3 regions of the Bradyrhizobium sp. CCGUVB14 genome follow, and region 1 is predicted to be linked to each of the others. Evidence: predicted binding sites of a transcription regulator. Region 1 holds the regulator's gene; each other region holds the start of a gene.
The links. Region 1 encodes HrcA, which represses chaperone genes, less so after heat shock. Its sites were predicted from a motif close to GTTAGCACTCNCNNNNNGNGAGTGCTAAC; they were not measured.
Positions count from the first base shown of each region.

Region 2: a site for HrcA is predicted at 3,436-3,464, ahead of NLM32_RS30280 (co-chaperone GroES). Genes of this name have one in related genera too.
Region 3: a site for HrcA is predicted at 5,232-5,260, ahead of groES (co-chaperone GroES). Genes of this name have one in related genera too.

Region 1 covers NZ_JANADS010000001.1:187,512-197,231, reverse strand. The annotation lists gene NLM32_RS00905 (aminotransferase class I/II-fold pyridoxal phosphate-dependent enzyme) at 1-733, opposite strand, end outside; gene hemW (radical SAM family heme chaperone HemW) at 829-2,013, opposite strand; gene rdgB (RdgB/HAM1 family non-canonical purine NTP pyrophosphatase) at 2,030-2,665, opposite strand; gene rph (ribonuclease PH) at 2,677-3,390, opposite strand; gene hrcA (heat-inducible transcriptional repressor HrcA) at 3,572-4,660, shown strand; gene grpE (nucleotide exchange factor GrpE) at 4,759-5,364, shown strand; gene pncA (bifunctional nicotinamidase/pyrazinamidase) at 5,428-6,150, opposite strand; gene NLM32_RS00870 (hypothetical protein) at 6,418-7,356, opposite strand; gene dnaK (molecular chaperone DnaK) at 7,755-9,656, shown strand.
Region 2 covers NZ_JANADS010000001.1:6,442,335-6,452,054, forward strand. The annotation lists gene NLM32_RS30260 (LysR substrate-binding domain-containing protein) at 1-551, shown strand, start outside; gene NLM32_RS30265 (rhomboid family intramembrane serine protease) at 571-1,785, opposite strand; gene NLM32_RS30270 (cupin domain-containing protein) at 2,080-2,646, opposite strand; gene NLM32_RS30275 (usg protein) at 2,831-3,118, opposite strand; gene NLM32_RS30280 (co-chaperone GroES) at 3,507-3,821, shown strand; gene groL (chaperonin GroEL) at 3,870-5,510, shown strand; gene lepB (signal peptidase I) at 5,688-6,437, opposite strand; gene NLM32_RS30295 (slipin family protein) at 6,598-7,749, opposite strand; tRNA gene NLM32_RS30300 (tRNA-Asn) at 8,086-8,151, opposite strand; tRNA gene NLM32_RS30305 (tRNA-Ser) at 8,156-8,224, opposite strand; gene NLM32_RS30310 (LysR family transcriptional regulator) at 8,418-9,251, opposite strand; gene NLM32_RS30315 (cysteine hydrolase family protein) at 9,378-9,720, shown strand, end outside.
Region 3 covers NZ_JANADS010000001.1:2,281,922-2,291,641, reverse strand. The annotation lists gene NLM32_RS10580 (DUF3551 domain-containing protein) at 881-1,144, opposite strand; partial or broken gene NLM32_RS10575 (Ku protein) at 2,477-3,041, opposite strand; gene groL (chaperonin GroEL) at 3,143-4,783, opposite strand; gene groES (co-chaperone GroES) at 4,874-5,188, opposite strand; partial or broken gene NLM32_RS46325 (efflux RND transporter permease subunit) at 5,371-5,523, opposite strand; gene NLM32_RS10560 (sulfite exporter TauE/SafE family protein) at 5,623-6,453, opposite strand; gene NLM32_RS10555 (hypothetical protein) at 6,748-7,101, opposite strand; gene NLM32_RS10550 (methyltransferase domain-containing protein) at 7,444-8,397, opposite strand; gene NLM32_RS10545 (coproporphyrinogen-III oxidase family protein) at 8,405-9,720, opposite strand, start outside.

The sequences.
Region 1 (9,720 bases):
GGTCGTAATAGACCCCGAACGGCTTTGAGAGGCTGAAGGCAACGGCCTGCACCGCGGGACTGTCCGCGGCAATACGCGATCCGAGCTCTTCGGCAATACTTCCGACATAGGTGACGTCGAGCAGCAGGCGAGGTTTTGAGGCGCCGGCCGATAGCAGGTCGAAGAAAGCGTTTGCCTGCGGCCAGACATCGCCGTCAATCGCAGAGGGTTGGCTGATACAGAACAACGCGGTCGGCGGAAGCAAACGTCCGACCTTTTCCCAATCGGCGCGGTCATGCTCAACGACCGCTATCCCGCATGCCTCGGCATAGGCCTTGTAGCCCTCGTACTCGCCAGAGAAGACGTGGATTTCGGGATTGAATCGCTCGCTGCGCGCGCGGTTGCCATAAGCGGTTATGACATGAAATAGCGCTTCGCTGCCGCCGGCCGTCGGATAGCGCCAGGGAAATCCGGCCGGCGAAAGCGCAACCACCGGGTCAGCCCAGGCCATCCAGCGAGCGAGGAAGGCTTCGTGAAGCGCAAACTGCTTGCCGGTCCAGGCGTCGCGGAATTGCTCGAGATATTGTCGCCGCGCGGCATCCGGTGACGCCGGGCAGTTGCCGAGGATTGCGTGCTTCGCCGCTTCGGTCTCCGGCGTGACGAGGGCGTAGACCGTCTTGCTCGCACCGGCATCCTTCACGCGCCGGTCGAGTTCGGGATCGTGGATCGCAGGGAGAGGGGCTCGCTCGTTCATGGCCGTCCGAATGCGGGGCAGGATGACGCGCGAGCCAATCTAGCATGGCATAAGGTCAGCTGCCGGAAATCCCGGCGGTTCGCTTATCAAAGCCTTTACGCCGCCAGGTCCGCGACCACGGCATCGAGCACCGGGAATCCGCTACTCGTGACGCGCAGCCGGCCCGTTGCATCGACCGTGATCGCGCCTTCCTCGCGCAACAGCGCGATGCGACCGGGGTCCAGCGGGCGACCTGAGAGCGCCGTGTAACGCTCGGGGTCGATGCCCTCGGCGAGGCGCAGCCCCATCAGCAAAAATTCGTCGGCGCGTTCTTCGCTGTTGAGGAGATCGTCGGTGACGACGCCGTGGCCGCTGCTTTCGACGCGCATCAGCCAGGCTTCGGGCCGCTTCTCGGTGGCGGTGGCATGGCGCACGCCGTCGATGTCGAGGCGGCCATGTGCGCCGGGACCGATGCCGGCATATTCCTCGCCGCGCCAGTACACCAGATTGTGCCGGCACTCGGCGCCGCGCCGCGCGTGATTGGAAATCTCGTAAGCCGGCAGACCGAGCTTGTCGCAGGTCTCCTGCGTCACGTCGTAGAGCGCGCGCGCGACGGCTTCGTCCGGCGTCTTCAGCTTGCCGGCCTGGTGCAGGCCGAAGAACGGCGTGCCTTCCTCGATGGTGAGCTGGTAGAGCGACAGATGCTCGGCCGCTTCATCGATGGCGAGACGCAGCTCGTCGGCCCACATCGCCGGCGTCTGGTCCGGGCGGGCGTAGATCAGGTCGAACGAATAGCGATCGAACGAGCGGCGCGCGATCGCGACGGCATCGAGCGCCTCGCGCGCGCTGTGCATGCGGCCGAGGGCCTTCAGCGAGGCATCGTCGAGTGCCTGCACGCCCAGTGAAACGCGATTGACACCGGCTGCGCGATAGCCGGCAAAGCGCGTGGCTTCGACACTGGTCGGGTTTGCCTCGAGCGTCACTTCGACGTCTTTGGCAACGTTCCAATGCTGGCCGATCGCGTCGAGCACGGCGCCGACGGTCGAAGGCTGCATCAGTGACGGCGTGCCGCCGCCGAGGAAGATCGAGGAGACCTCACGGCCGGGCGCGCGCTGTGCGGTGGTTTCGATCTCGCGGGCGAACGCGGAGGCAAAACGCGCCTCGTCGATCGCGGCGTGGCGGACATGGCTGTTGAAGTCGCAATAGGGACACTTCGACAGGCAGAACGGCCAGTGCACGTAAACGCCAAAGGCTTCAGATTCTTGTTTTGACGCGTTTTCCTGGCGCGAACCGGTGTCCACTTCGCTTGAAAACGCTTTAGCGCGGCTCAAGGCAGATCTCCGCCAGTTTCACGAAGGCGCGGGCGCGGTGCGACAGGCCGAGGCGGAGTGGCGGCAGGCCGTGCTTCTCGATGCTTTCCATCTCGCCGAAGGTGCGCGTGTGACCGTCGGGCAAGAACATCGGATCGTAACCGAAGCCGGCGGTACCGCGCGGCGGCCAGACCATTGTGCCGTCGACGCGCGCCTCGACCTCTTCGAGATGACCGTCGGGCCAGGCGACGCAGAGCGCCGAGACGAAATGCGATTTACGTTTGTCGGGCGTGGTGGCGCCGCGCTCCTGCAACAGGCGCTCGATCTGCGCCATGGCCGCCGCGAAATCCTTGGACGGTCCGGCCCAGCGCGCGCTGTAGATGCCGGGCGCGCCGTCGAGCGCATCGACCACGATGCCGGAATCATCGGCGAAGGATGGAAGCCCGGTCGCCTGCGCCGCCGCGATCGCCTTGATCGCGGCATTGCTGCGGAAGTCGTTGCCGGTCTCGTCGGGCTCGGGCAGGCCGAGCTCGCCGGCCGACGCCACCTCGATGCCGTGAGGCGCGAGCAGCTCCCTCATCTCGGCGAGCTTGCCGGGATTGTGGGTCGCGATGACGAGCTTTCCGGTGATTCGGCGGTGCATGGGCCTATTGACTACGCGACAGCCAGTTTCTGCAAGTCCACCAGACGCGCGATGCCTTTTTGCGCCAGGGCGATCAGCGCGAGGAACTCGTCCTGCGTAAACGGCTCGCGTTCCGCGGTGCCCTGCACCTCGATGATGCGGCCGTCGCCGGTCATAACGAAATTGGCGTCGGTTTCGGCTTCGGAATCCTCGGCATAGTCGAGATCCAGCACCGGCTTGCCCTGATAGATGCCGCACGAGATCGCGGCGACGTTGTCGCGCATCACGTTGGCCTTGATCATGTTGCGCGTCTTCATCCAGTTGATGCAGTCGGCGAGCGCGACCCAGGCACCGGTGATCGAGGCGGTGCGGGTGCCACCATCGGCCTGGAGCACGTCGCAATCGACCGTGATCTGGCGCTCACCGAGCGCTTCGAGATCGACGATGGTGCGCAACGAACGCCCGATCAGGCGCTGGATCTCGACGGTGCGGCCGCTCTGCTTGCCGGCGGCCGCTTCGCGGCGGGTGCGTTCGGAGGTCGCGCGCGGCAGCATGCCGTATTCGGCGGTGACCCAGCCGCGGCCCTGACCCTTCAACCAGGGCGGCAGGCGGTCTTCCAGCGTGGCGGTGACCAGCACATGGGTGTCGCCGAACTTCACGAGACAGGAGCCTTCCGCATACTTCACCACGCCACGCTCCAGCGTCACGGGGCGCAATTCGTCGGGCGCACGGCGGCTTGGCCGCATGGGGAATCCTCCAAAACTCTCGGAAAAGGGCTATTCGCGGTGCTTGTAGGTGGGGTGAGGGTGGGCGGCAAGGGGAAAGGACAAGGCTTTTTCACCCCGGGTTTTCCACCCCGCAAACGCCACGCTTGTCAGAACCCTCGGGGATGGACAAATTATGAGCATCTGAGAGGAGTTACCGTCTGTGGCCCATCACGATCCGATCCATCTGATCGCGCCGCGCGCAGGCCTCGCCCAGCTCAACGAGCGTTCACGCGACATCTTTCGTCAAATTGTCGAAAGCTACCTCGCGACCGGCGAGCCGGTGGGCTCGCGCAACATCTCGCGGCTGATCGCGATGCCGCTGTCGCCGGCCTCGGTCCGCAACGTCATGGCCGATCTGGAACATCTCGGCCTCATCTACGCCCCGCACACGTCTGCCGGCCGGCTGCCGACGGAACTCGGCCTGCGCTTCTTCGTCGACGCCTTGATGCAGGTCGGCGATCTCAACGAGGCCGAGCGGCAGTCGATCCAGAGCCAGCTGACCTCCGTCGGTCAGGCCCAATCAGTCGAGGCGGCGCTCGATCAAGCGCTGACGCGGCTGTCGGGTCTCACCCGCACCGCGGCCGTCGTTTTGACGCCGAAATCGAATACGCGGCTGAAGCACATCGAGTTCGTCCGCCTGGAACCCGAAAAGGCGCTGGTCATCCTGGTTGGCGAGGACGGCCAGGTCGAGAACCGCGTGCTGACGCTGCCGCCGGGAGTTCCCTCCTCCGCCATCATCGAAGCCGGCAATTTCCTCAATGCGCGGATTCGCGGCCGGACGCTCGCCGAGGCGCGGCTCGAGCTGGAAACCGCGCTGGGCGAGGCTCGCGCCGAGCTCGATCAATTGACGCAAAAGGTGATCTCGGCCGGGATCGCGAGCTGGTCTGGCGGCGAGAATGAGGACCGCCAGCTCATTGTCCGCGGCCACGCCAATCTGCTGGAGGACCTGCACGCGCTGGAGGATCTCGAGCGCGTTCGCCTGCTGTTCGACGATCTCGAGACCAAGCGCGGCGTCATCGACCTTTTGGGGCGCGCGGAAACCGCCGAGGGCGTTCGGATCTTCATCGGCAGCGAAAACAAGCTGTTTTCGCTTTCCGGGTCCTCCACCATCATCTCGCCCTATCGGGATGCCGCCGGCCGCATCGTCGGCGTTTTGGGCGTGATCGGGCCGACACGGCTGAATTATGCCCGTGTGATCCCGACCGTGGACTACGCCGCCCGCATCGTCAGCCGCCTGCTGGGGGGCTGACCGGCATTTGAGCCGATCACGGGCGCTTGATTTTCAGCGCCCGAAGCACGATATCCGGGCCAGCAAAATCCCGTAAGACCAGTTCGAAAAGAGAGCCGATGACCGATCGAGACCGGCAACCCGAAGACACGACTGCCGCGACCGGCGAGCCCGTGGTGTCGAAACCCTACATCATGCCCGACGACCCCGAGCCGGGTTCGGTGGAATTGCTGCAGAAGGAAGCCGCCGAGGCGCGCGACCGCATGCTGCGGACGCTGGCCGAGATGGAAAATCTGCGCAAGCGCACCGCCAAGGAGGTCGCTGACTCCAAGCTCTACGGCGTCACCGGCTTTGCCCGTGACGTGCTCGACATCGCCGACAACCTTCAGCGCGCGCTCGATGCCGTTCCGGCCGAAGCGCGTGCGGCGGCCGATCCCGGGCTGACCGCGCTGATCGAGGGCGTCGAGCTGACCGAGCGTTCGCTGCTCAACGCGCTGGAAAAGCATGGCGTGAAGAAGTTCGATCCGCAGGGCCAGAAGTTCGATCCGAACTTCCAGCAGGCGATGTACGAGGTGCCGGATGCGTCGGTGCCCGCAGGCACCGTCGTGCAGGTCATGCAGGCCGGCTACACCATCGGCGAGCGCGTGCTGCGCCCCGCGCTGGTCGGCGTCGCCAAGGGTGGCGCCAAGCCCGCGCCGGCTGCGAACAGCAACGAAGCGAACTGAGCGATTTTGAGGAGCGCGCTCGCGCGCGTCTCCTCATCATCAAGGTTTGACAACGTGAGCGCCTTACGCGCTCACCGCGATATCCGCAGACTGAATCCGCTTCACGCCGGCCTTGGCCATGTCGGCCCAGGCTTTCGCGAGCGAGCCCTGATTGTCGATGCCGCGGCAGGCGTCTTCCACGACATAGACCTCGAAGCCCGCCTTGCGTGCATCGAGCGCGGTCCAGGCGACGCAGAAATCGGTGGCGAGACCCGCAACGAAGACGCGCTTGATCTTGCGCGACTTCAGATAGGCGGCAAGGCCAGTCGTTGTCTTGCCGTCGGCCTCGAGGAACGCCGAATAGCTGTCGACGTCCTTGTGAAAACCCTTGCGGATGATGAGCTCGGCCTGCGGGATCGAAAGGTCCTTCGACAACGAGGCACCGTCGGTGCCCTGCACGCAATGGTCGGGCCACAGCACCTGCTTGCCGTAGGGCAGGTCGATGGTCTCGAACGGCTTCTTGCCGGAATGCACCGATGCGAACGAGACGTGGCCGGGCGTGTGCCAGTCCTGCGTCATCACCACGTTCGAAAACGCTTTCGCCATCTTGTTGATGACGGGCACGACCTGCTCGCCTTCCTTCACCGCGAGGCTGCCGCCGGGCAGGAAGCAGTTCTGCACGTCGATCACCAGCAGCGCGGAGGTGTCATCCGGCTTGATCGAGGCTGCTGCGAAAAGTGCGCTTGGTGCGAGGCTCGCGAGCGCCGTGGTTCCCAGCGCCGCCAAGATTTGTCGTCGGTCCAGCATCGTCCACCTCCCCTCAAAGGTTGATCCAATGGAGGGAAGCCTAATTCCGTTCGTGTACGAACAAAAGCCCGAAAATGCAGCCGGCTTTGGCTAGCGGTTGAGCTGCCAGCCCCAACATCGCCGTCGTCCCGGCGAAGGCCGGGACCCATACGCCGCAGCAATAGTTATGCGACGACTCGGAGTTACCAGTTCGCCCAACAACCTCTCCCTGTGGTTATGGGTCCCGGCCTTCGCCGGGACGACACCGAGGGTGCTGGACGAGCCGTGCTAGCCCTTCGGCTGGATGCCGTCGCGCACGGCGCGGAAGCGGGTGAAGGCGTCCGACCATTGGTCGCGCGGCGCGCTGGCGATGATGCGCAGCGAGGTGCCGCCGCCGAAGCGGATCCACTGCACCACCGTCACCGGGGTCTTGTCCTTGCCGCTGACGCCGTCGATCCGGGTCTCAAAGCCCGGCTGGCCGTTGATGCGGATTGGCTCGGACATGGTGACGCGGGACTCGCGTACGCCGGGAATCTGGAGCGCGGCTTCCTGGGCGAAGCGGGCGCGGTCGTCAGCCTGCTGCGGGGTGGCGCCGATCAGGCCGAGGATGATGAAGGGCTTCGATTCATAGCCCGAGGCTTCGTTGCCGTCGGCCAGGATCAGGCTCGAGCCCGGCACCAGCGTGCGGACGTCCTTGAAGCCGGCGAGATCGGTGATCTTGAACGGCATCAGCCCGATCTGCTCGTCAGCCGACACTTCCTTGCGGGTGGTGGCGGTCGCAAACATCTGGCGGACCGCGTCATCGGTGTAGATCTTCGACGCGTTTTCGGGGACCTGCACCGCGACATAGCCGGAGAAGCCGGTGCCCGGCACGATCATCGAATAACGCTTCACCGGCGTCGTGCCGGCCTTGCCGCTCTCGGTGGTGAAATAGGCAAGGCCCGCCGGCGTCTCGATCTTGTCCGGCTTGACGCCATTGTTGCCGGCCGGATTGGCGGTGAAGGCGCTCACGACCTCGCCGTAAGCCGCCGGCGGCAGTTCGGTGACCAGCACCTTGACGCTGCCATCCTCGTTCTCGAAGCCCGGAAAGGTTTTGGCCGTGTTCAATCCGACCAGCGGCACCATGCCGAGGCGCAAGCCGGGCGGGTAGACGGCATCGGCGGCAAGCGCCGGAAGTGCCGTGGCAACGAGCAGGGCGAGCGCGGCGAGGGGGCGGGTCAGCTTCATGGGCACTCTGATTGGTTCACATTGAGGCCGTTCAATGGTCGGCGATTGGGCCGCTTTGTCGCGCGAGGCGGCCCCATGGCGAGGCTGTCCGGCAGGTCGGCCTTGTAGCGGGTTTGGCGCGCCGGTAACAGGGCCGGGGCCGACCACGGCGGCAGGGCCGGCAGATCGCCGAACCTGTTAATATTTCCTCACCCGCAAGGGCGGTTGAGCCCGGATATGATCTTCCAAAACCCAATGTTTTCACGGCCGAAACTTGCGTTCGGTCCTTGCGGGCCCCTCCCCCCCTCCTATATGAGCGTCAACCATCGCAATATCGCGAATGTTTGATCTTAGGGGGTTTCGGTTCGGGTGCCTTCTGGGCCCAGCCAACCTGCCGCAAAAACAAGGATATCAGGACCATGGGAAAGGTCATTGGGATCGACCTCGGCACCACGAATTCGTGCGTCGCCGTAATGGATGGCAAGAACGCCAAAGTCATCGAGAATTCCGAAGGCATGCGCACGACGCCTTCGATCGTCGCCGTGACGGACGACGGTGAGCGCCTCGTCGGCCAGCCTGCCAAGCGCCAGGCCGTAACCAATCCAGAGCGTACGTTCTTCGCAGTGAAGCGCCTCATCGGCCGCCGCTACGACGACCCGATGGTCGAGAAGGACAAGAAGCTCGTTCCGTACAAGATCGTGAAGGCTTCCAACGGCGACGCATGGGTCGAGGCCGACGGCCAGACCTACTCGCCCTCGCAGGTTTCGGCGTTCATCTTGCAGAAGATGAAGGAGACCGCGGAAGCCCATCTCGGCCAGAAGGTCGACCAGGCGGTCATCACTGTTCCCGCCTACTTCAACGACGCCCAGCGTCAGGCCACCAAGGACGCCGGCAAGATCGCGGGCCTTGAAGTGCTGCGCATCATCAACGAGCCGACCGCGGCTGCGCTGGCCTATGGTCTGGACAAGACCAAGACCGGCACGATCGCCGTGTACGACCTCGGCGGCGGCACGTTCGATATTTCCATTCTCGAAATCGGCGACGGCGTGTTCGAGGTGAAGTCGACCAACGGCGACACCTTCCTCGGCGGCGAAGACTTCGACATGCGCCTCGTGGGCTATCTGGCCGACGAGTTCCAGAAGGAGCAGGGCATCAACCTGCGCAACGACAAGCTCGCGTTGCAGCGCCTGAAGGAAGCCGCTGAGAAGGCCAAGATCGAGCTCTCGTCGACGACGCAGACCGAGATCAACCTGCCCTTCATCACCGCGGACCAGACCGGTCCGAAGCATCTGACGATGAAGCTCACCCGCGCCAAGTTCGAAGCGCTGGTCGACGACCTCGTCCAGAAAACCGTCGAGCCCTGCCGCAAAGCGCTGAAGGACGCCGGCGTCACCGCCGGTGAGATCGGCGAAGTCGTCCTGGTCGGCGGCATGTCGCGCATGCCGAAGGTCCAGGAAGTCGTGAAGCAGCTGTTCGGCAAGGAGCCGCACAAGGGCGTCAACCCGGACGAAGTCGTGGCGATCGGTGCCGCGATCCAGGCCGGCGTGCTCCAGGGCGACGTCAAGGACGTGCTGCTGCTCGACGTGACCCCGCTGTCGCTGGGCATCGAGACGCTGGGCGGCGTGTTCACCCGCATCATCGATCGCAACACCACGATCCCGACCAAGAAGAGCCAGGTGTTCTCGACCGCCGAGGACAACCAGAACGCGGTCACCATCCGCGTCTTCCAGGGCGAGCGTGAAATGGCGGCCGACAACAAGATGCTCGGCCAGTTCGATCTGATGGGCATTCCGCCGGCTCCGCGCGGCATGCCGCAGATCGAGGTGACCTTCGACATCGACGCCAACGGCATCGTCAACGTCTCGGCCAAGGACAAGGCGACCGCCAAGGAACAGCAGATCCGCATTCAGGCCTCGGGCGGCCTGTCGGAAGCCGACATCGACAAGATGGTCAAGGACGCCGAGGCCAATGCCGCGGCCGACAAGCAGCGCCGCGAGGCGGTCGATGCCAAGAACCACGCCGACGCGCTCGTGCATTCCACCGAGAAGGCACTGGCCGAGCACGGTTCGAAGGTCGGCGAGACCGAGCGCCGCGCCATCGAGGACGCCGTCAGCGACCTCAAGGAAGCGCTGAAGGGCACCGATGCCGAGGCGATCAAGGCCAAGACCAACACGCTGGCCCAGGCTTCGATGAAGCTCGGCGAGGCCATGTACGCGCAGCAAGCCGAGGCCGACGCCAAGAGGGATGCGGCCAAGGATGACGTCGTCGACGCGGAATTCACCGAAGTCGACGACGACAAGAACAACAAGAAGTCCGCTTAAGCCCGAGAGGGTATGATGCGGACGGCTTGGACCCCACACACTGCAATGGCCTCCCCCCTCAGGG
Region 2 (9,720 bases), 6.3 Mb from region 1:
ATGTGATGATCTCGATCCGGTCCGGCACGGCGAGCGCCGTGCACGACTGGATCAGCTCCGGGCTCTGCGACATCGGATTGGCCATGCTCTACGACGAGGTTGCGGGAGTCCATGTCGAATCGGTGCTCAGGACACGTTGCGTCGCAATCATGCCGAAAGCACATCGTCTTGCGCAGAAGAAGACGCTGCGCCCTGCCGACTTCGCCGATGAGGCCTTCATCTCCTTCGCCACGGGGAGTCCGCTCTACGATCGCATCGATGCGATCTTCGCGCAGGCCGGCGTTGCACGCCGCATTGTTGCCGAGACCGATCTGGGCGCATCGGTCTGTGCCCTGGTCGCAGCCGGCCTCGGCGTCAGCATCATCAACCCGATTGCCGCACACGACGAAAGCTCGGGCGCGGCTCTGGTCACGCGCCCCTTCAACCCTATCGTCCCCGTGACGATCGCGCTGCTCCATCCACCTCATGCCGCACCCGGCCGGTTGATTGATGCCTTCGGCGAATATGCCCGCAAGGTCATGGGCGCGGAGTTGGGCTATCTCGAGCGGTAGGCGACCGGCGCAATTCCGCTCAGCTGCACAGTTTCTGCTTCTGCAGGATGCGACGCACTTCAGCCATCTTGGCGCGGCACGGCTCGGCCGCCATGGCCTTCGCCTCGCTGGTTCGTCCCTGTGCCAGCAGCAACACCGCCATCAGGCTCTGCGCGCCGGAGCGCACCGGCCCGCCCGCGACATCCGAGGCGGCGAGCGACATGGCGGTTCGCGCTTCGGTCTCGGCGGAGTTGAAGCTGGCTTTTTCCAGGTAGGCGATCGCGCGGAACAGATGAGCCCGCGGGTCCTTCGGATAGCGGGTCACGAGATCGAGCGACCGGCTCGCCATCTCTTCAGCATTCGTCGGCGCTTCCGACGCGCGGATGTAGTGCAAGGCATCGGCCATGTAGGATGAATAATGCATGGCGGCAAAGCCGGCGCAGACCAGGGACACCGCCAATCCTGCGAACAACGTCATGCCGGCGCTCCGCGGCAGGCTGTCATAGGACCAGAAGGCGAGCCACGGCGTGATCGCAAGCGCGGCGCCGGCCAGCGCACCGCCCGCATGAGCATAGTAGTTGACATTGCCTGAGGCACCGAAGGCCAGCGGCAGCAGCGCGGGAATGCCGAAGAACAGCGACGTCTTCAGTCGCGAGATTGTTTGCGCGGCGTCCGCCTCCGGATCGAAGCTCGATACGAACAGCGCGGCGATGAGCCCGGTAATGGCGCCGGACGCACCGACGCCCACCGCGACGGCGGGGCCATTGCCCAGCAACGAGCCGATTTCGCCGGCGACTGCGCTGGCGACGAAGATCAGCGAAAACCAGCCACGGCCGATGAGGCTCTCCAGCCTGACGCCGACGATGAACAGCGCAACGCAATTGCCGACGAGGTGCCACTGGCTGCCATGCAGAAGCGGCGCAAGGCCGATGCGCCACCATTCCCCTCGTCCGACGACCAGATCGTAGCCGGATGCGCCCTGAGCGATCAGCGAGCGGACATCGAGTGAGCCGTCCTTGGCAATGTCGATGGCCAGACTGCGTTGCAGCGCATAGACGAGCAGCAGAACGAAAATCAGGCCAATGGTGAGGAAAGGGATATCGGCCAGAAGCTTGTTGTCGCGAAACAGCGAGCCCTCATCGGACGAGGGCTGAGTGTCGTCGCGCTCGACCGCCGGGGCGATCGGCGCGGCGGGTTGAAACGATCGACCTGGAGCTGGCGCTACAACGCCGCGTCGGCCAAAAGTGGTCGCCATGAATGCATCTCTCGCGTTCTCACAGCCTTGAGTTGACGCGAGGAATGTTTTCGACGGGTTAGCGCAAGCCCTGCGGGCGGCAGGAACCTTCCGACTGGTAACGGCCCGGTTTCCTGGATCGCGGGCTTTTTAGGGATTGCCTGGAGCCTTTCATGCGGACGCCATAGCTCGGATGGAGCGCAGCGCAATCCGGGACCAGCTTCGCCGCGGAGAGACTTTCGCGGATTTCGCTTCGCTCCATCCAGGCTACGCGCTGTCATCGCGAGCTTCTCGCAACGACGTGGAGAGAGTGGCCTACGCCTTCAGCTCCACCGTCTTGAACTCCGCCGGCAGGATCACTTCCAGCAGTTCGACGTCATCGGAGTAATCCAAAATCATGTGCTTGATCTTCGGCGGCTGGGTCCAGGCGCTGCCTTCTTTCATCAGGGTCTCGCCCTGCCCGTCCATGTAGGTCTTCACCCAGCCCTTGAGCACGTAGACCATCTGGAAGTCGACATCGTGGAAGTGGAGCTTCGAAACCTCGGCAGGATCGCAAGGACCCTGCAGGCGGATCACGTGGGCTTGCGCGAGGCCGTGGCTGGCCGCGGCGATGCCGAGGTCGCGATACTTGGCGTAGGCGCGCAGGCCGTCGGCTTTGAAATCTTCCTCGCGGTGATGGCTGATGGCGATGCGCTGCCTTGGGCGGGCGGGTTTCTTCGTCGCGGACGTTTTCGCTGAAGTCTTGGCGGTGGTCGTGCGCGCCTTCGACTTCACGGCCTTGCGTGCGGAGGAACGCGCGGCGGCCTTGGCACCGCTTCGCTTCTTCACAGCGGTCTGGGCTGCACTGCGAGATTTTGTTTTCTTGGTTGTTGTCTTGGCCATGGGCCGGCCTCCCCTGTTGTTATGGGAAGAGGCTAACACGGAAACAGGTCTCGTAGGGTGGGCAAAGCGGAGCGTGCCCACGTTCTGAGTGTGATCGGAAAGAGATCGTGGGGCACGGCGCGCGCAGAGCGCGCCTTTGCCCACCCTACGAGAGCGGTGCTCGCCGCGAGACCTGGGCCCTATCTCAATTCAATCGGAACACGCCGTCCACGGCGCGCAGCTCGGCCGGCTTGATCAGCTTGGAATGCGCCACCGTCACCGAATGCAGCGGGCCGTCGAGTTTCTCGGTCCAGAACGCGAGGAAGTCGGTCAGCGCCGGGAATTTCGGAAACATGTCGTAGTTCTGCCAGACGTAAGTCTGGAGCAGCGACGGGTGATCCGGCATCCGGTAAAGAATCTGGGCCGTCGTCAGCCCGTAGCCCAGCATCTGTTTCCGGAAGTCCTCGGAAACGCCCCCAACCCGCAATCCCATGCCAACCTCCTTTGCAGGAGCGCATTCAGGGGGCGGCTTGCCGGTACGCTGCTTACGAGCCACCCGGTGGAGATGCGCTCACATGAGAGAAATGTGACGCAAACTGATAATCCATCTCAAGCCCAAAAGTTTAACAAGCTGTTGAAATTCAATGCTTTAGCAGCAGAGACAGCTCCGTGCTAATACGGCCCCGGCACGTCCCCAAGCTCGGTTAACGATGGTAAAGAGATTTTGGCAGGCGGGCCTTCAGAGTGCCGAATTTTCTGCTAGAAGCCCTTGCCCCCGCAAAATTCCTGTCCTATTTCAGCCTCGCCTGTGCTAGCACTCGCGGGCACAGACTGCTAATGCCAAAAAATCCTTAACTCGTGCAAATGCTTAGGAGAGCTGCATGAAATTCCGTCCGCTTCACGACCGCGTCGTGGTCAAGCGTATCGACGCAGAAGAGAAGACCGCCGGCGGCATCATCATCCCCGACACTGCCAAGGAAAAGCCCTCGCAGGGTGAAGTCGTCGCCGTTGGCCCCGGTGGCCGCGACGAGGCTGGCAAGCTGATCCCGATCGACCTGAAGGTCGGCGACCGCGTGCTGTTCGGCAAGTGGTCCGGCACCGAAGTGAAGATCGACGGCGTCGATCTCTTGATCATGAAGGAAAGCGACATCATGGGCGTCCTCGACGTCCCCGCTTCCAAGAAGAAGGCGGCCTAACAGCCCCTCTCTCCCACCCGTCATTCATTATCCAAGGAAAAACTCCAGATGGCAGCCAAAGAAGTCAAATTCTCGGTTGAAGCGCGCGACAAGATGCTGCGCGGCGTCGACGTTCTCGCCAACGCGGTGAAGGTCACGCTCGGTCCGAAGGGCCGCAACGTCGTGCTCGACAAGTCGTTCGGCGCTCCCCGCATCACCAAGGACGGCGTCACCGTCGCCAAGGAGATCGAGCTCGAGGACAAGTTCGAGAACATGGGCGCGCAGATGGTGCGCGAAGTCGCCTCCAAGTCCGCTGACGCGGCCGGCGACGGCACCACCACCGCCACCGTGCTGGCCCAGGCGATCGTGAAGGAAGGCGCCAAGTCGGTTGCCGCCGGCATGAACCCGATGGACCTCAAGCGCGGTATCGACCTCGCGGTCGAGGCCGTGGTTGCGGACCTGCAGAAGAACTCCAAGAAGGTCACCTCGAACGACGAGATCGCCCAGGTCGGCACCATCTCGGCGAACGGCGACCAGGAGATCGGCAAGTTCCTCTCCGACGCCATGAAGAAGGTCGGCAACGAGGGTGTCATCACCGTCGAGGAAGCCAAGTCGCTCGAGACCGAACTCGACGTCGTCGAGGGCATGCAGTTCGACCGCGGCTACATCTCGCCCTACTTCGTCACCAACGCCGACAAGATGCGCGTTGAGATGGACGACGCCTACATCCTCATCAACGAGAAGAAGCTCTCCTCGCTGAACGAGCTGCTGCCGCTGCTCGAGGCCGTGGTGCAGAGCGGCAAGCCGCTGGTCATCGTCGCGGAAGACGTCGAAGGCGAAGCGCTCGCGACCCTGGTCGTGAACCGTCTGCGCGGTGGTCTGAAGGTTGCGGCCGTCAAGGCTCCGGGCTTCGGCGATCGCCGCAAGGCCATGCTGCAGGACATCGCGATCCTGACCGGCGGCCAGGCGATCTCGGAAGATCTCGGCATCAAGCTCGAGAACGTCACGCTCAACATGCTCGGTCGCGCCAAGAAGGTGATGATCGACAAGGAGAACACCACGATCGTCAACGGCGCCGGCAAGAAGGCCGACATCGAGGCGCGCGTGGCCCAGATCAAGGCGCAGATCGAGGAAACCACCTCGGACTACGACCGTGAGAAGCTCCAGGAGCGTCTCGCCAAGCTCGCTGGCGGCGTCGCGGTGATCCGCGTCGGCGGCGCGACCGAGGTCGAGGTGAAGGAGCGCAAGGATCGCGTTGATGACGCGATGCATGCGACCCGCGCGGCTGTCGAGGAAGGCATCGTCCCGGGCGGCGGCGTCGCCCTGCTCCGTGCTTCCGAGCAGCTCAAGGGCCTGCGCACCAAGAACGACGACCAGAAGACCGGCGTCGAGATCGTTCGCAAGGCTTTGTCGGCTCCCGCTCGCCAGATCGCGATCAACGCCGGTGAAGACGGCTCGGTGATCGTCGGCAAGATCCTGGAGAACAAGACCTACGCTTACGGCTTCGACTCCCAGACCGGCGAGTACGTCAACCTCGTCACCAAGGGCATCATCGACCCGACCAAGGTGGTCCGTACCGCAATCCAGAACGCAGCTTCGGTTGCCGCGCTCCTGATCACCACGGAAGCCATGGTCGCCGAGCTGCCCAAGAAGGGCGGCGCCGGTCCGGCGATGCCCCCGGGCGGCGGCATGGGCGGCATGGACTTCTAAGCGACGAAGTCGTCCCGGACGCGGCGCAGCGCGAAGCGGTGCACCGCAGATCCGGGATCTCGCTCCAAAAAATATGAAACCCCGGCAGCAATGCCGGGGTTTTTGTTTGTGGGGATCGTCATTCCGGGGCGCGCCCGCTTGGGCGCGAGCCCGTGACGAGACGAGAGACGCGGCGCCTCACCCCACCTTCCCCATCCGATCCGGGCGCAGCTCGCCTCGGGAATCGAGCGACCAGAAGATCCGCGTCACCTTGCCGACGAGATTATCCATCGGCACGAATCCCATTGCACCCATCGCACGGCTGTCGGTGGAGTTGTCGCGGTTATCGCCGAGCACGAAGACATGGCCGGGCGGCACCGTGACGACATTGGTGTTGTCGTAATAGCCGTTGTCGATGCAGTCATAGGTGACGTAGTTCGCGTCGTTCGGCAGCACCTCGCGCCAGCGCTTGATCTTGGCACCGGCCTCCAACCCGCAAGCAGCCCCGCCTGCGGCAAAATCCTTCAGCGCGACACGAATCACCGGCTTGTCGTTGAGGACGAGTTGCCCCTGTCGCATCTGGATGCGGTCGCCGGGCAGACCCACCACGCGCTTGACGTAGTCGACAGAAATGTCCTTCGGGTTGCGAAACACCACGATGTCGCCGTAGCGGGGCTCCGCGGCAAGGAAGCGGCCCGAGATCCATGACGGCGAGAAGGGAAACGAATAGCGGTCGTAGCCATAGGCATATTTGGCGGCGAAGACGTAGTCGCCGACCACCAGCGTCGGCATCATCGAGCCGGACGGAATGTTGAACGGCTGATACAGGAAGATGCGAAACAGGAACGGCGGCGACCACAACACGGGGACGAGCAGGATCAGGATGACGATCGCCTTCCATTCGCTGGATTTTGCCCGCGGCCGGATGGTGTTCTCAAGAGTGGTCATCGCCTGCCTGCCCAACGAGGTCGCGTGGAGAGACTAGCGCAATCGATAGCGCGAGCAATCCCGATGCGTTCGATCATGTTGGTCGCGGTGGCGCCGGCACACGTTCAACGCATCAATGCGACGGATGGATGAAGGGCCGCCCGTGGGCGGCCCTTCGGTTTCACGCGCTCTCGGGCGCCTTCAGGCGCACGAGCCGGGTCAGGAGAGCATCGAGGCCCTCACCGTTGCCGGCGTGGAGATCGATGCGGCCGACCTTCTCGACCAGCCGCTCCAGCGACTCCAGCTCCTTGAGCCGAAGCAGCAGGGGGTTCTCCTCCATCAGGCGGGCGGTGTTCAGGAGCGAACGCGTCGCCGCGGTCTCCTCCTGCCGGCGGATCAGGTTCGCCTTCGCGACCCGCTCCGCCTCCACCACCTTGTTTACCAGCTCCCGGATCTCGCCGGGCAGGATCACGTCCTTGACGCCGAGCTCGGTGACCTCGACACCGGACTCCGCGACGCGTGCACGCACATAGTCGCGCAGCTCCGCATCCAGCGCCGCCTTCGCAGACAGCACCTCGTCCAGCGTCCGGCCCGCAACCGCCTCGCGGATCGCGAACTGCACCAACCGGTACAGCCACGCATCCACGTCGGGCACGGTCGCCACCGTGCGCTCGGGGTCGACCACCCGGCGGAACGCCGTCAGCGTCACCCGCAGCGCGATGCGATCCTTGGTCAGCATCTCCTGCGCGGTGATCTCGACCGCCTGGGGCCGCAGGTCGAGGCGCTTCACCTCGATCTTGCGACCGACGGTCCAGAACGCGTGCCGGCCAGGCGCGAGCCGCTCGACGAGCCGGCCCTCGACGTAGAGCAGGCCCGCCTCGTGGTTCTCGACCACCGTCTCGGACGACACGGCCGAACGGTTGCGCTCGATCATGCTCAGGTGGCGCGCGTCGATCTTGGGATCGCTGGACACATCGATGCGCTCGACATCGATGCGGGTCGCGACCTTCCAGTAGACGCGCACCTGCCAGGGCGTCATCAGATGCACGGGCCGGCCGTCGAGGCTGACGATGGCGATCTCGTCAGCCCGCGTCTCGACCGCCTCGAACAGTTCGGCGGCAAGATCAGGACGCGCGGCCTTCAGCACCGCGTAGCGATCCGTGGGGAATTCGGTCCCCACGACGTTGTACACGGTGGCCGTCAGCTCGTTGCGCCAATCGATCAGGCGATGCCGACCAGGCGCGAGCACCCGCTCGAGCTGGCCGTTTCGCGTGAGTAGCGCGCGCTCACCGTCCTTGACGGTGACAGTGGTCGTCAGCAAATGCCAGGTCATGGCACGCCTCCTTGGTTTGCGCCCGGCCGGATGCCGGACAACACGTTTCGTTTGCAAAGGATGTGAGGACGCGGACGACGCTTCCTGCAGAGATCGGCGGGCCGTGGCTTGAGCTTGCAAGATGACGGGCGCACGCGCGCGATCACTCGACAAAAGCCGAGTGTTCGTGCGGAGCCACCCGGCATCGGCGCAAGCGGTATCTACCCGCGGCGCAAAGCCGGTCTCACAGTGTCGTTGTTCGGACGAAAGCCTTTTGGGCAATGCGGCCGGACGGCGACTGAAGCGCGCGTCCGGTCCCCTTCAGAGGAATCAGCTTTTCAGGCTGAAACGGAGCGCTGGAGCGGGATTCGAACCCGCGTCACGATGATTAACAGTCATCTGCTCTACCAAACTGAGCTATCCTTTGTGCAAGAGACCGGAATCGAACCAATGCCTCCGGGTTTCACCCCGACGCTCTCCATGAGCTACGTCCTGCGTTTGCTCTTCATTCGGCGGAACACGAAACCGCAGAGCGGCTCGCGCCAGCCGGGATCTCAACGAGCCCGGGCACATGGCCTAGCGAAGGAGCGCGCTAATAAACGAAGCACGTTCGGGTTGCAAGGGGGCGGTGCAGGATTTTTCGTCGTGCGCCTTCCGCTGTGACGCAATCGTCACACCGCAGCAACGCCTCAACTGCGCGACATGTCCTGGAAACACGCCCTCACCCAGTCGATCGTCACGCGCGTTGCGGCGTCGCGCTTGAGGTGATTTTGCACGAGCAACCAGACGTCGCGCCGTTTCGGCAGCAGCGTCGCGCGCAGGCGACGATCGCCGAGCAGATCCGCGCAAACATACTCCGGCAGCACGCCGGCAGCCTGATACGAGCGGATCAGGCTGCGGATGACGCGGACGTTGTCGGTGACGCAGCGCGCGCGTGCTTGCTTCGTGCGCAGGAATTGCATCTCGGGGATCGCACCGAGCTCGTCGGGATAGGCGCACAGCACCGGCTCGCCCTCGCTCGCAACAGGTTCGAAATAATAGATGCGGGTCTCGCCGAGTTTTGAGATCGCGAAGTCGCCCTTGTCGGGCTTGCGCAGCCGGATGGCGAGATCGGCCTCCCAGCGCGAGAACCTGACGTTCTCGCTCGAGGTGAGGAATTGCAGCGTCAGGCCGGGATTGTTGCGCAGGAAGTCACTCGCGCGCGGCGACAACACCTCTTCGGCCACCGTGTTGGTGGAGGCGATGCGCAGGCGTCCCACCGGACCGGCCAGACTTGCACCGACGCGACCGATCTCGGCGGCATGGGCGGCCATCGCCTCGACATGCGCCAGCACCGCCTCGCACTGCCGCGTCGGCCTGCGAACGCCGTCGGCAGCCTCGAACAGACGCAAACCGAGCGCGCGCTCGATGCGCGCCAACCTGCGTCCGACCGTCGTCTCGTCGATGCGCAGCCGCGCGCTGGCCCCGGCATAGGTGCCCTCGTCCCTGACGGCAGCGATGATGCGAAGATCGTCCCAGTTCATCGATCGAGGCTATACCGGCCGGCGGCAGCCTGCAATATCGCAGCCACCCGCTGCAATATCCCTGCATATCGGCAGGCGTTACCGGGGCTATCCTTTGCGCGTTTCTGTCCCGGAGATTTCCAGACCATGACGACCGCAAAGACCCTGCTGCAGCTCGCCGGTGCCGATCTCAACCCGCCGCGTCTCGGCGACGCCGCGCTGGTGCTGATCGACATCCAGAACGAATATCTCGCAGGTCCCCTCGCCTTGCCCGACGCCAAGCCCGCGATCGCGCGGGCGGCTGCGCTGCTGGCGCGGGCGCGCGAGGCAAACGCGGCGATCATCCATATCGCGCATCGCGGCAAGGCCGGCAGCCTGTTCGATCGCGGCGCCGACCGCGGCGCCATCGTCGCAGAGCTGGCACCTCGCGCCGGCGAGCTGGTGATCGAGAAGGAGTTGCCGAATGCGTTTGCCGGCACCGATTTGCAGG
Region 3 (9,720 bases), 2.1 Mb from region 1:
AATGACGGAGTTTGCTGGAAATTGGTCTAGTGAGGATCGGAGCGCCGGCATCATTACACGCATATTGATCGACCAGCAATTCGACAAAGCCCTTGTTCATGGGTGGAGCAGATGTCGTCCTACCGACTGCGATTTGGGTATTGCGTGGACGCTGAGTTCCGAGGCCTACTATGGAATCCTAGAAGTTGAATGGCACTCTAGGCCCTCAGTGATACGCGCAGACTTGGCGCTGTTAAGAGGTGATCGATTGCAAGTAAGAACGAAAGTTCACTTCACCGACGGCTCCGGCCGATCGGATTATACTTTCGTTGACTACCTTATCCGAGCACCCGAGGAGGCCTACCGCAAGAGCGATTACTCGCCAGCCACCGTCCTCAATACCGCAGGTTCATTGTTACGATCAAAAAGAGCGGCGGATCTGTCCTCGCTTTCGATCAGGTTATGTCCCTTGTTGAATGGGCTTGCTCGCTTCGTGTAAATTCGGCTCCGGCCCAACAGCGGATGGCAACGAGGCCAGAACCCTACGATCCATCAACTTGTATTGTTGCTTTTTTTCATAGTAAGCGACGCTTAAGACCGGCGATGGATTGTGGGATTTGGGCGAGGACGCTGGCGCTAAGACCGCTCAGGATTGTTCACAAAGAGACTTCGTCGGTTAGACGCTGGCGATCACTCCTGCGCTGGTTTGATTCGACAGCGATCGCGGCTGAGGCCCGTGAGAAATGGCTGAGCTTTCCCGGCTACGGCCACCGCGGCGATGGCCGCGCCGGGCGTTGGCGCGACATGCGCCCAACTATAGTTCGTTGCTGAGTTCGAATACATGTCTGATTTTGCGGGACTTACGCCAAGCACGCTCACCTCGCCTCGGCGGCGATTTCACTCAGCGCTGCAGACGTCCATGTCGCTCGAACGCGTAGATCGGATTGATGCCGCAATAGGCGTTTGTGCCGGATGCGCTGGTCATACACTGGCCGTAGGTCGAGAATTGGCAATTGCCCGGATAGCCCCAAATACGTCCCTGAAGGCAATAGAGGTCCTGCGGAGCGGAGGGCATGCGGCTCCCCTCCCGCGGAGCGGCGGTGGAACGCGGTCCAGGACAGACGATGAAGGAAAGCGCTAGCGCAAGAATGCAAAGATAACGCATGAGAGTCTAGCCTCCGTTGAGTCTTGCCGAGGATAGCGGATCCGCACGGCATAGTTTGATCTTAGTCAAAGGCAAATAGCCGACCGCGCTCACTGCCAGGACACTGTCCGAGAAGAGGTCACAATCGCACACGAAAGCTCTCATTTGCGTTCGCTGGGGCTCCGGTATCTGCTTTTTCGATAAAGAGCGCGCACTATTCCTGCTGCTTCGGCGATCAAATTGCATTTTTGCAGCGTCATGCGAAGCCTTCGCGTTGCGGACCGGCGAAGCTCAGTGGATATGGATAGGACGGCCAGCAATGCCGAATTGGTTTCGGTGCTCGAACCGTCGGTCCACAAGGCTCGATCCCACGACTTGTCTGATCGGTCACGCCTACGTGCTCAAATAAGGAGGGCGCCCCTCTCTATCGGAGCGGCGGGAGGATCGGAATGAAAAGCCTTTGGCTTTCGTCACACTTGATGTCGGCCTCGGCTCTCGTCTAAATTGACTGACTTCAATTTGGAGGTCGATGCTACAAATTACCTGATGCAAGGATAGCTTCGAACGGCAGAATCGGTATGGCCCGTGCCGTCGCGAGCGCCAGGCGATCCTCTGGACCACGAAAAGCTGCTGGCCGAGAAGCTGGCGACAGTGCGCATGGATGAAGATCCTTCCGACGCAACCTTGGCAACGCATTTCTGACGGGTGGCGTCGTCAATCACCACGCCCGCGTGCCGCCGAGGCTTATGAGCTGTTGGATAAGATCCGCGAGCTAAGACCGGCCACTGACAAGGACGATGGAGGCAGGTCCGCGTACGCTGCAATGATGTTTGTTCGATGCGCGCGGCAAATTTAGCGAAGCACTTCACGAGCATAGGTGAGGCGCATGCTCACCCATGCGCGAGCCGCGGCGGCGCTATTGTTCACGCTAGCTGAATGAAATCAGAATACGCTTAATTATCGCAGAAAGAAGCAGACCGCTAGCGAATCAAGCGGTATGCATAACCAACAAACCAGCATGTGTTTGGTGTTTTATGAACGAGGATTTCTATCGGGCTCGGGCTTCCTTGGTCCGCGACATTGCTGAGCAAGCTGATCCGTTTACCAGGCAACGTCTCTTGAAGCTTGCCGATCAATATGAAGTCAAGGCAGGCAACCCGTCACGAGCTTCACGCTCCATAGCGCGCCCCATTCCGCTTGCGCCTACGCAGCCACGTGGTAAGGCGTGACCGGCTATTCGCGACTGACGACGAACGGCGCATCGAGACGCGCATGAAACCCGACACTATCTCAGTCATGGGAAAGCTGACGCTCGCTGGTTAAGAATTCGAACGCAACCAGACTTCCGACGGCCTAGGCAGATTTGCGCTGGCTTGCCGACGGCTTTTTGGACACCGCCGCCTTCTTCGGCTTCTTGCTTTCAATCGGCATCAGCATTTCCTTCTGGTCGCTCGCTGCCTTGCGCGGCTTCTTCGCTGATTTCGCCGGAAGCGTTTCCTGCCCAACACTGCGGCGCAGCGCTTCCATCAGATCGACGACGCTCTCGCCGAGCGGCAGCTCCTTCGGTGTGATGGGTTTGCCCGCACGCTTGCTGTTGATGAGGTCGATGAGGGCCGCCTCATAGTGATCCTCGGACTTGTTCGGCTCGAAACGACCTGCTTTCTGGTTCACGATGGGCTTCGCAAGGTCCAGCATGTCTTTTGTCACTTTGACGTCCTGGATCTCGTCAAAAATACTCCTGCTGGGAACGCACTTCTTAGGGATAACGCAGCAGGTTGCCGACCAGACCTTTGTCGAGCGGTTTGAGCGCAATGATGTGCTCGCGATTGGTCAACACCACACGCCTGTGCATCTCCCCGATCGTCTCGCGGATGACGGCGAGCGCATCATGCCCCACCTTGCCATCCGGCCGCAGATATATCAGGCCAAAGCGACGCATGTGAGTGCGCCCCAACTAGAAAACCCCGGCAACTGCTGCCGGGGTTTTCGCATTTCGTGATTCGGCGTGAGGCGGCTGGATCAGAAGTCCATGCCGCCCATGCCGCCGCCAGGCGGCATGGCGGGACCTGCGCCGCCCTTCTTTGGCAGCTCAGCGACCATGGCCTCGGTGGTGATCAACAGCGCCGCCACGGAGGAGGCGTTCTGGACTGCAGTTCGCACGACCTTGGTCGGGTCGATGATGCCTTTGGTGACGAGGTTGCCGTACTCGCCGGTCTGCGAGTCGAAGCCGTAGGCGTACTGATCCTTCTCAAGGATCTTGCCGACGATCACCGAGCCGTCTTCACCGGCGTTGATCGCGATCTGGCGAGCCGGCCAGGACAGTGCCTTGCGCACGATCTCGACGCCGGTCTTCTGGTCGTCGTTCTTGGTCCGCAGCCCCTTGAGCGCTTCGGTGGCACGGAGCAGGGCGACGCCTCCGCCCGGGACGATGCCTTCCTCGACAGCCGCGCGGGTCGCATGCATCGCGTCATCAACGCGATCCTTGCGCTCCTTCACCTCGACCTCGGTCGCGCCGCCGACGCGGATCACCGCGACGCCGCCTGCGAGCTTGGCAAGACGCTCCTGGAGCTTCTCACGGTCGTAGTCCGAGGTGGTTTCCTCGATCTGCGCCTTGATCTGGGCCACGCGCGCCTCGATGTCGGCCTTCTTGCCGGCGCCGTTGACGATCGTGGTGTTCTCCTTGTCGATCATCACCTTCTTGGCGCGACCGAGCATGTTGAGCGTGACGTTCTCGAGCTTGATGCCGAGATCTTCCGAGATCGCCTGGCCGCCGGTCAGGATCGCGATGTCCTGCAGCATGGCCTTGCGGCGATCGCCGAAGCCCGGAGCCTTGACGGCCGCAACCTTCAGACCACCGCGCAGACGGTTCACGACCAGGGTCGCGAGCGCTTCGCCTTCGACGTCTTCCGCGACGATGACCAGCGGCTTGCCGCTCTGCACCACGGCCTCGAGCAGCGGCAGCAGCTCGTTCAGCGAGGAGAGCTTCTTCTCGTTGATGAGGATGTAGGCGTCGTCCATCTCAACGCGCATCTTGTCGGCGTTGGTGACGAAGTAGGGCGAGATGTAGCCGCGGTCGAACTGCATGCCCTCGACGACGTCGAGCTCGGTCTCGAGCGACTTGGCTTCCTCGACGGTGATGACACCCTCGTTGCCGACCTTCTTCATGGCGTCGGAGAGGAACTTGCCGATCTCCTGGTCGCCGTTGGCCGAGATGGTGCCGATCTGGGCGATCTCCTCGTTCGAGGTGACCTTCTTGGTATTCTTCTCGAGATCCGCGACGACGGCCTCGACGGCGAGGTCGATCCCGCGCTTGAGGTCCATTGGGTTCATGCCGGCGGCAACCGCCTTGCCGCCTTCACGGACGATTGCAGCCGCGAGCACGGTCGCGGTGGTGGTGCCGTCGCCGGCCGCGTCAGCGGACTTGGAGGCGACTTCGCGCACCATCTGCGCGCCCATGTTCTCGAACTTGTCCTCGAGCTCGATCTCCTTGGCGACGGTGACGCCGTCCTTGGTGATGCGGGGAGCGCCGAACGACTTGTCGAGCACGACGTTGCGGCCCTTCGGACCGAGCGTGACCTTCACGGCGTTGGCAAGGATCTCGACGCCACGCAGCATGCGGTCGCGGGCGTCGACGCCGAATTTCACTTCTTTGGCTGACATATTGGTTTCCCTGAGTTGTCTTGGTCTCGTCTCACCCTTGGCGAGGCGCCCGGCAGGCGCTCCTCAGGGGTGAGCGGTGCGAGCGGTGGATTAGGCGGCCTTAGTGTTGGAAAACACGTGAGTGAGAACGCCCAAGATGTCGCTTTCCTTCATGATCAACAGCTCCTGGCCGTCGATCTTGACCTCGGTGCCCGACCATTTGCCAAACAGCACGCGGTCGCCAACCTTGAGGTCGATCGGGATCAGCTTGCCGCTTTCGTCGCGGCCACCGGGGCCAACGGCGATGATTTCGCCCTGCGAGGGCTTTTCCTTGGCAGTGTCGGGAATGATGATGCCACCAGCAGTCTTCTCTTCTGCATCAATGCGCTTGACCACGACGCGGTCGTGAAGCGGACGGAAATTCATGCAGCTCTCCTAGGTATTTGCGTGAGTTGACGGTTTCCCAGTTGCCAGCAATCGAGGCCCGCGAGTGCCAGCATGGGCGAGCTTGAAATAGGACGGTTTTCCTTAGGAGCAAGAGTTCGGAGTAGAAAAAAGTATGCTACTTCGTTGCCCGATCTGCCAGTTCGCTAACGGTAAGAGGCCGCGACCATCGCTGCCGTGGTCATTAAGATTGGACGGAACCGGACGTGCGCCACTATCTCGATAACCGAGCGGCGATCGAGTCTCTCTCCTTGAGCTGGAAGCTGATTGGCGAACGCGACCATCAGGATACCATGCTTGGAAATCAGCCCGACTAGCTGTCAATAGCCCGTTGCCTGGGCCTCGTCAGCGTCAAGCAGAATCCCGGCATGTGGCGAGCAGCCTCCGAGTTAGATCCAAGATTCGAGCTCATGGTGTTATGTCGTAGCAAGGACCATAAGCAGGATCCCCGCGGCCGCAAGTACAACAGCGATTACGTAGCGCGTTGTGGTTTCCGACAGCCAACGAAGACCGATCGTGGTCCCTATCATCGCCCCTGTGACGGCTCCCAGTGCGTATAGCCATGTCTGCGGTGAAGGCAACTGTCCAGCGTAAATCGCGCCCACCAAGCCAACTGCGGAGTTCACCCATATAAAAGGGGCAGACAAAGCTGCTGTCTCTTTGGGTGAAGCCCAACGCATTGCGATAAGGACAGGCGCGAGAAAAACGCCGCCCCCGACGCCAGTGAGTCCCGAGACGAGGCCGATACCGGCTCCTGTCGTAATTGCGCCCCACAACGGCGTCTCACCATCAGGGATCGCTCTCCTAGATCGCCCAATCAACAAGATCGCAGCCGCGACGAGAAGGGCGACACCGGTGATAGCATCATAGAGATGGGGAGACAGGATTGTGTTTCCTCCAATCAGCGCAGTTGGCACCGAAGCGATTAGAAAGAGCTTCAACCTCTTCCAATCAATAAACCCACCGCGATTGAACAGCCATGTCGAATACGTGGCGGCAACGATGTTGAGCAACAACGCCGTCGGTCGCATCTGAGTTGATGGAAACGATGCAAGGGCCATGAGGGCAAGAAACGCGGTACCACCCGCCTGCCCAACAGTCGCGTAAAGAAGGGAGATGATAGCGAAGAGAATTGTCAGCATTGCAATCGGCAATTCAGCGTTCTGAGCAGCGGTGATAAGAAGCTTCCCTATCCAGATGGATTTACGAATGCGAGGAACGATTGGTTGATTAACGCACCGCTGCATGGCGGTGTCCGGAGTCTACACCGAGCAGTTCAGACCAAAGAGCCCACCAGCGGCATCTTTCTCTTTAAATGTCGGCGAAGATGTGGACAATCACTCAGTCGGGGCGAGATGAGTTTCTCGATCGCCGCGACGAAGCTGCATCCAACGGCTCGCCCTCGCTCATCGATACCGGCCCAACAGCATTCCGGGCCATTGTTGCGGATGCGACAATGTAAGTTGGGTTTCTGTCAAATCGCCGGGACCTCACCGCAATCGCAGCATCGAGCGAGGCGAACGCCCGCGCGGGATGCATGGTCAGACGCTGTATGCGAAGTACAGGTCTTCATTGTAGTCGTATACGTGGGCTTCATCGCCTGCGACATTCACAGAGAAGTAGGATGACGTATCGTGGTCGAAGCCGCCGTAGACACCGGAGCTCTTCGGCTTGAGCATCAAATGCGAACGTTCACCATGGTGGTACAGGTTCGGCAAAGTACCGGTTACGTAGCAATGCCTGCCGTAGTCATAACCACTGACTATTCCTTCTTGTACCGACACACTGATCCTGGAAGATGCGGAGACTTCGTAGTCGTGCACGCGCACAATTGCGCGCCCAAACGTGTGGGCCAACGCAACCGCAGCCGCAGCGGCCCGAACGTGCGCCTTCATATGCCCTCCTCTTGATGGATTTTAGAAGCGGAGCGGCCCGACGCCTCGATGTGATGCGCCGGCCCGCCCCTACATCGCCGGCGAGTTCGGCAATGCTTCCTTGAACGAAGCAAGCAGTGTGCCTAAGCCGGACTGGCGCTACTGCAAGCGGTTCTGCGAGGTCTGCCCTGCCCCAACACTTCGCCGCGAAAGCCATGGACGATATTTCAGTCGCGACCTGGACATACTTATGCGTGGGCTCGACCCGCGATGGCACGTCGGAAACTCCCGCCAGGAAAGCGTAAGAGCAGAGCCACGACGTTGCTCTGCGGCCAAGATCCCAATGAGAATTTTTGTTGAAGCTTACGCTTCTCGAATGCTCAAGCGCTTCGGGGGCGTGAAATATCGATATTTGCCCGTGAGCGTTCTGTTAACGAACTGAAGACCGTGATCGCCATAGAACACATCCTCGCGCGCGTAGCCGTCGGCTATGGCCCCCTGATTGTTGCCTCCGACTGTCTTGCGGTTAGTCGACACCCCATAGCTGGCCGATGGCGAGCCGAACATTTCAAGTATGGCATCGCGCGGTGTGCCCAGTTTCAACCTATCAAACTGTTTGGCAGGAATCATCCCGGTTGCCTTGATGGGCTCAGCTCTCATTCGCGGGAGATCTTCAGATCCGATGGGCCTACGAACCACAACTTTCTCGATGCAGTGCGAATGAATTGGTATGCCAGGATGCGAATCCCACTTAATGTAGTGATCGGACCGTAAGATCTCCCAACCGGCTTCTGTATAGATGGCCTCCAGCTCTCCACGTGCGAACGACTTTTTGTGGCCAGTTGCCAATCCCTCCTTAGGGATAGGATGATCTGGTTGATCGAGCGTGTTGGTGAAGCAATGAAATCCTCCAGGCCGCGTTCGATCGACCAGGGCTGCGACGAGTGGTTTCCAGACGGTCCGTTCCGTGAAATGCAAGACCGAATGCGCAATGAAGACGTCGAGGTAAGGAGGGGGCTGGAAATATTCAACAGCAGCCACACCGCTTGTAACCTTCACGGCAAGATGGTTTGCGAGCCGATTCAGCTTGGAGATAGCGGCTTCAGATATATCGGTCGCGATAACCTGATGACCGAACTGAGCCAAATAGAGAGCGTTGCGCCCCTCGCCGCAGCCAAGCTCGACAACCACACTTTCCGCACGGAGTGCTGGCGCGATCTCGAAGATTTCCGGGCTAGGACCACCCATACATGAAACGTTGTGGTCGGCGTAGCCTGCATCCCACCAAAACGGTGAATGTCTCGCCTCGTCTTCCATACTGCCCTCATACTGCCTGATATTGCTCCTCAAGGGCAATCATCCTGTTGGAATAGAACGTTCGGACCATAATGCTCGAATACTTGAACCCTTTATGAGTAAGTCGATAAACATCTCCATCTGCCGAATTGACGAGGTGCAAAGACTCGAGCGCCTTCAGTTCTTCGCCAAAGTCCACTGCCAGTTCCCGCCCGAATAATTCAGCGTAATCTTTTCTGCTTAAGGCCGACAATGTGAGGCCAAGCAAGACGTAACGACGCACAAGCTCGTCCGGAGGCAGCTTAATTCCGTGCGATGCTATTGCCTCGGGATCGAACGGGCGATCCGAAAAGGCCTTGATAATTCGCGAAGTCGCACTCCGGTCTACGGCATAGTCCGTACTATAGTGATATTGGCCGAAATGGCTTCTGGCGCCAGCTCCCAATCCTAGCAGGGGCGTTCCCTCGAAGTCCGACACCTCCTGCCGATAGGCATGGTCGCCTGTGATCCTGGTGAAACGTGTAAAGGATTCCTGGCGGTAGCTTCTAGCTTCCATCAAAGCAGCGTTCTGATCGTAGACTTCATACTTTTCCGATTCAGAGAAAAACAATTCAGGATTGTTCGTTTTCGACGCAATGATGTTCGTCATCGGACGAACAACAACGGGATAAAGAGAAACTGTCTGCGGCTCATAGTCGAGCACGCGGCCAAGCGAGAAGATCCAGGAGTCGCGGCTTTGGCCACGCAGGCCGTAAATCAGATCAAGGTTGACGTGAGGAAAGCGCTTGATGACGGCTTCGATTGCAGCTTCTGCAAACCTGACCGAATATGGTCTTCCGCAGTTCGCAAGTTCGTCCGACTCCATGCTTTGGATGCCCATGCTCATTCTATTGACGCCAAGCTCCTTCAAGCGATCCAGAAGGTTGTTATTGAAGGAGTCCGGCGCGGCCTCCACCGTAATCTCACATCGCCGGCTTCGTTTTGGAAATGCAACGTCGAGGGCGGCGAAGAGCTCGCCGAACTGATGCTGTGTTAGCAGCGTTGGGGTGCCGCCGCCAAAATAGATACTGACGACTTCTCGATCTCCGAAGTACTCTCCATATCGAGCGATGTGCTCCACCAATCGAGCAACGTAAGCCCCCTGGGTGGCCTGTCTATTGCGCGTTGTAAGAAAGAGCGTGCAATAGGTGCAGCGGTAGCGACAAAACGGAATATGAATATAGATGTTGATTTGCTTTGAGCGACTGGCCTGCTCAACAACATCAGTTATGCGGAGTGGCTGCGGGAGAACCCGATACGATCGCTTCGAAGGATAGCCATAGACATAGGTTGGAAGCTCCTTTT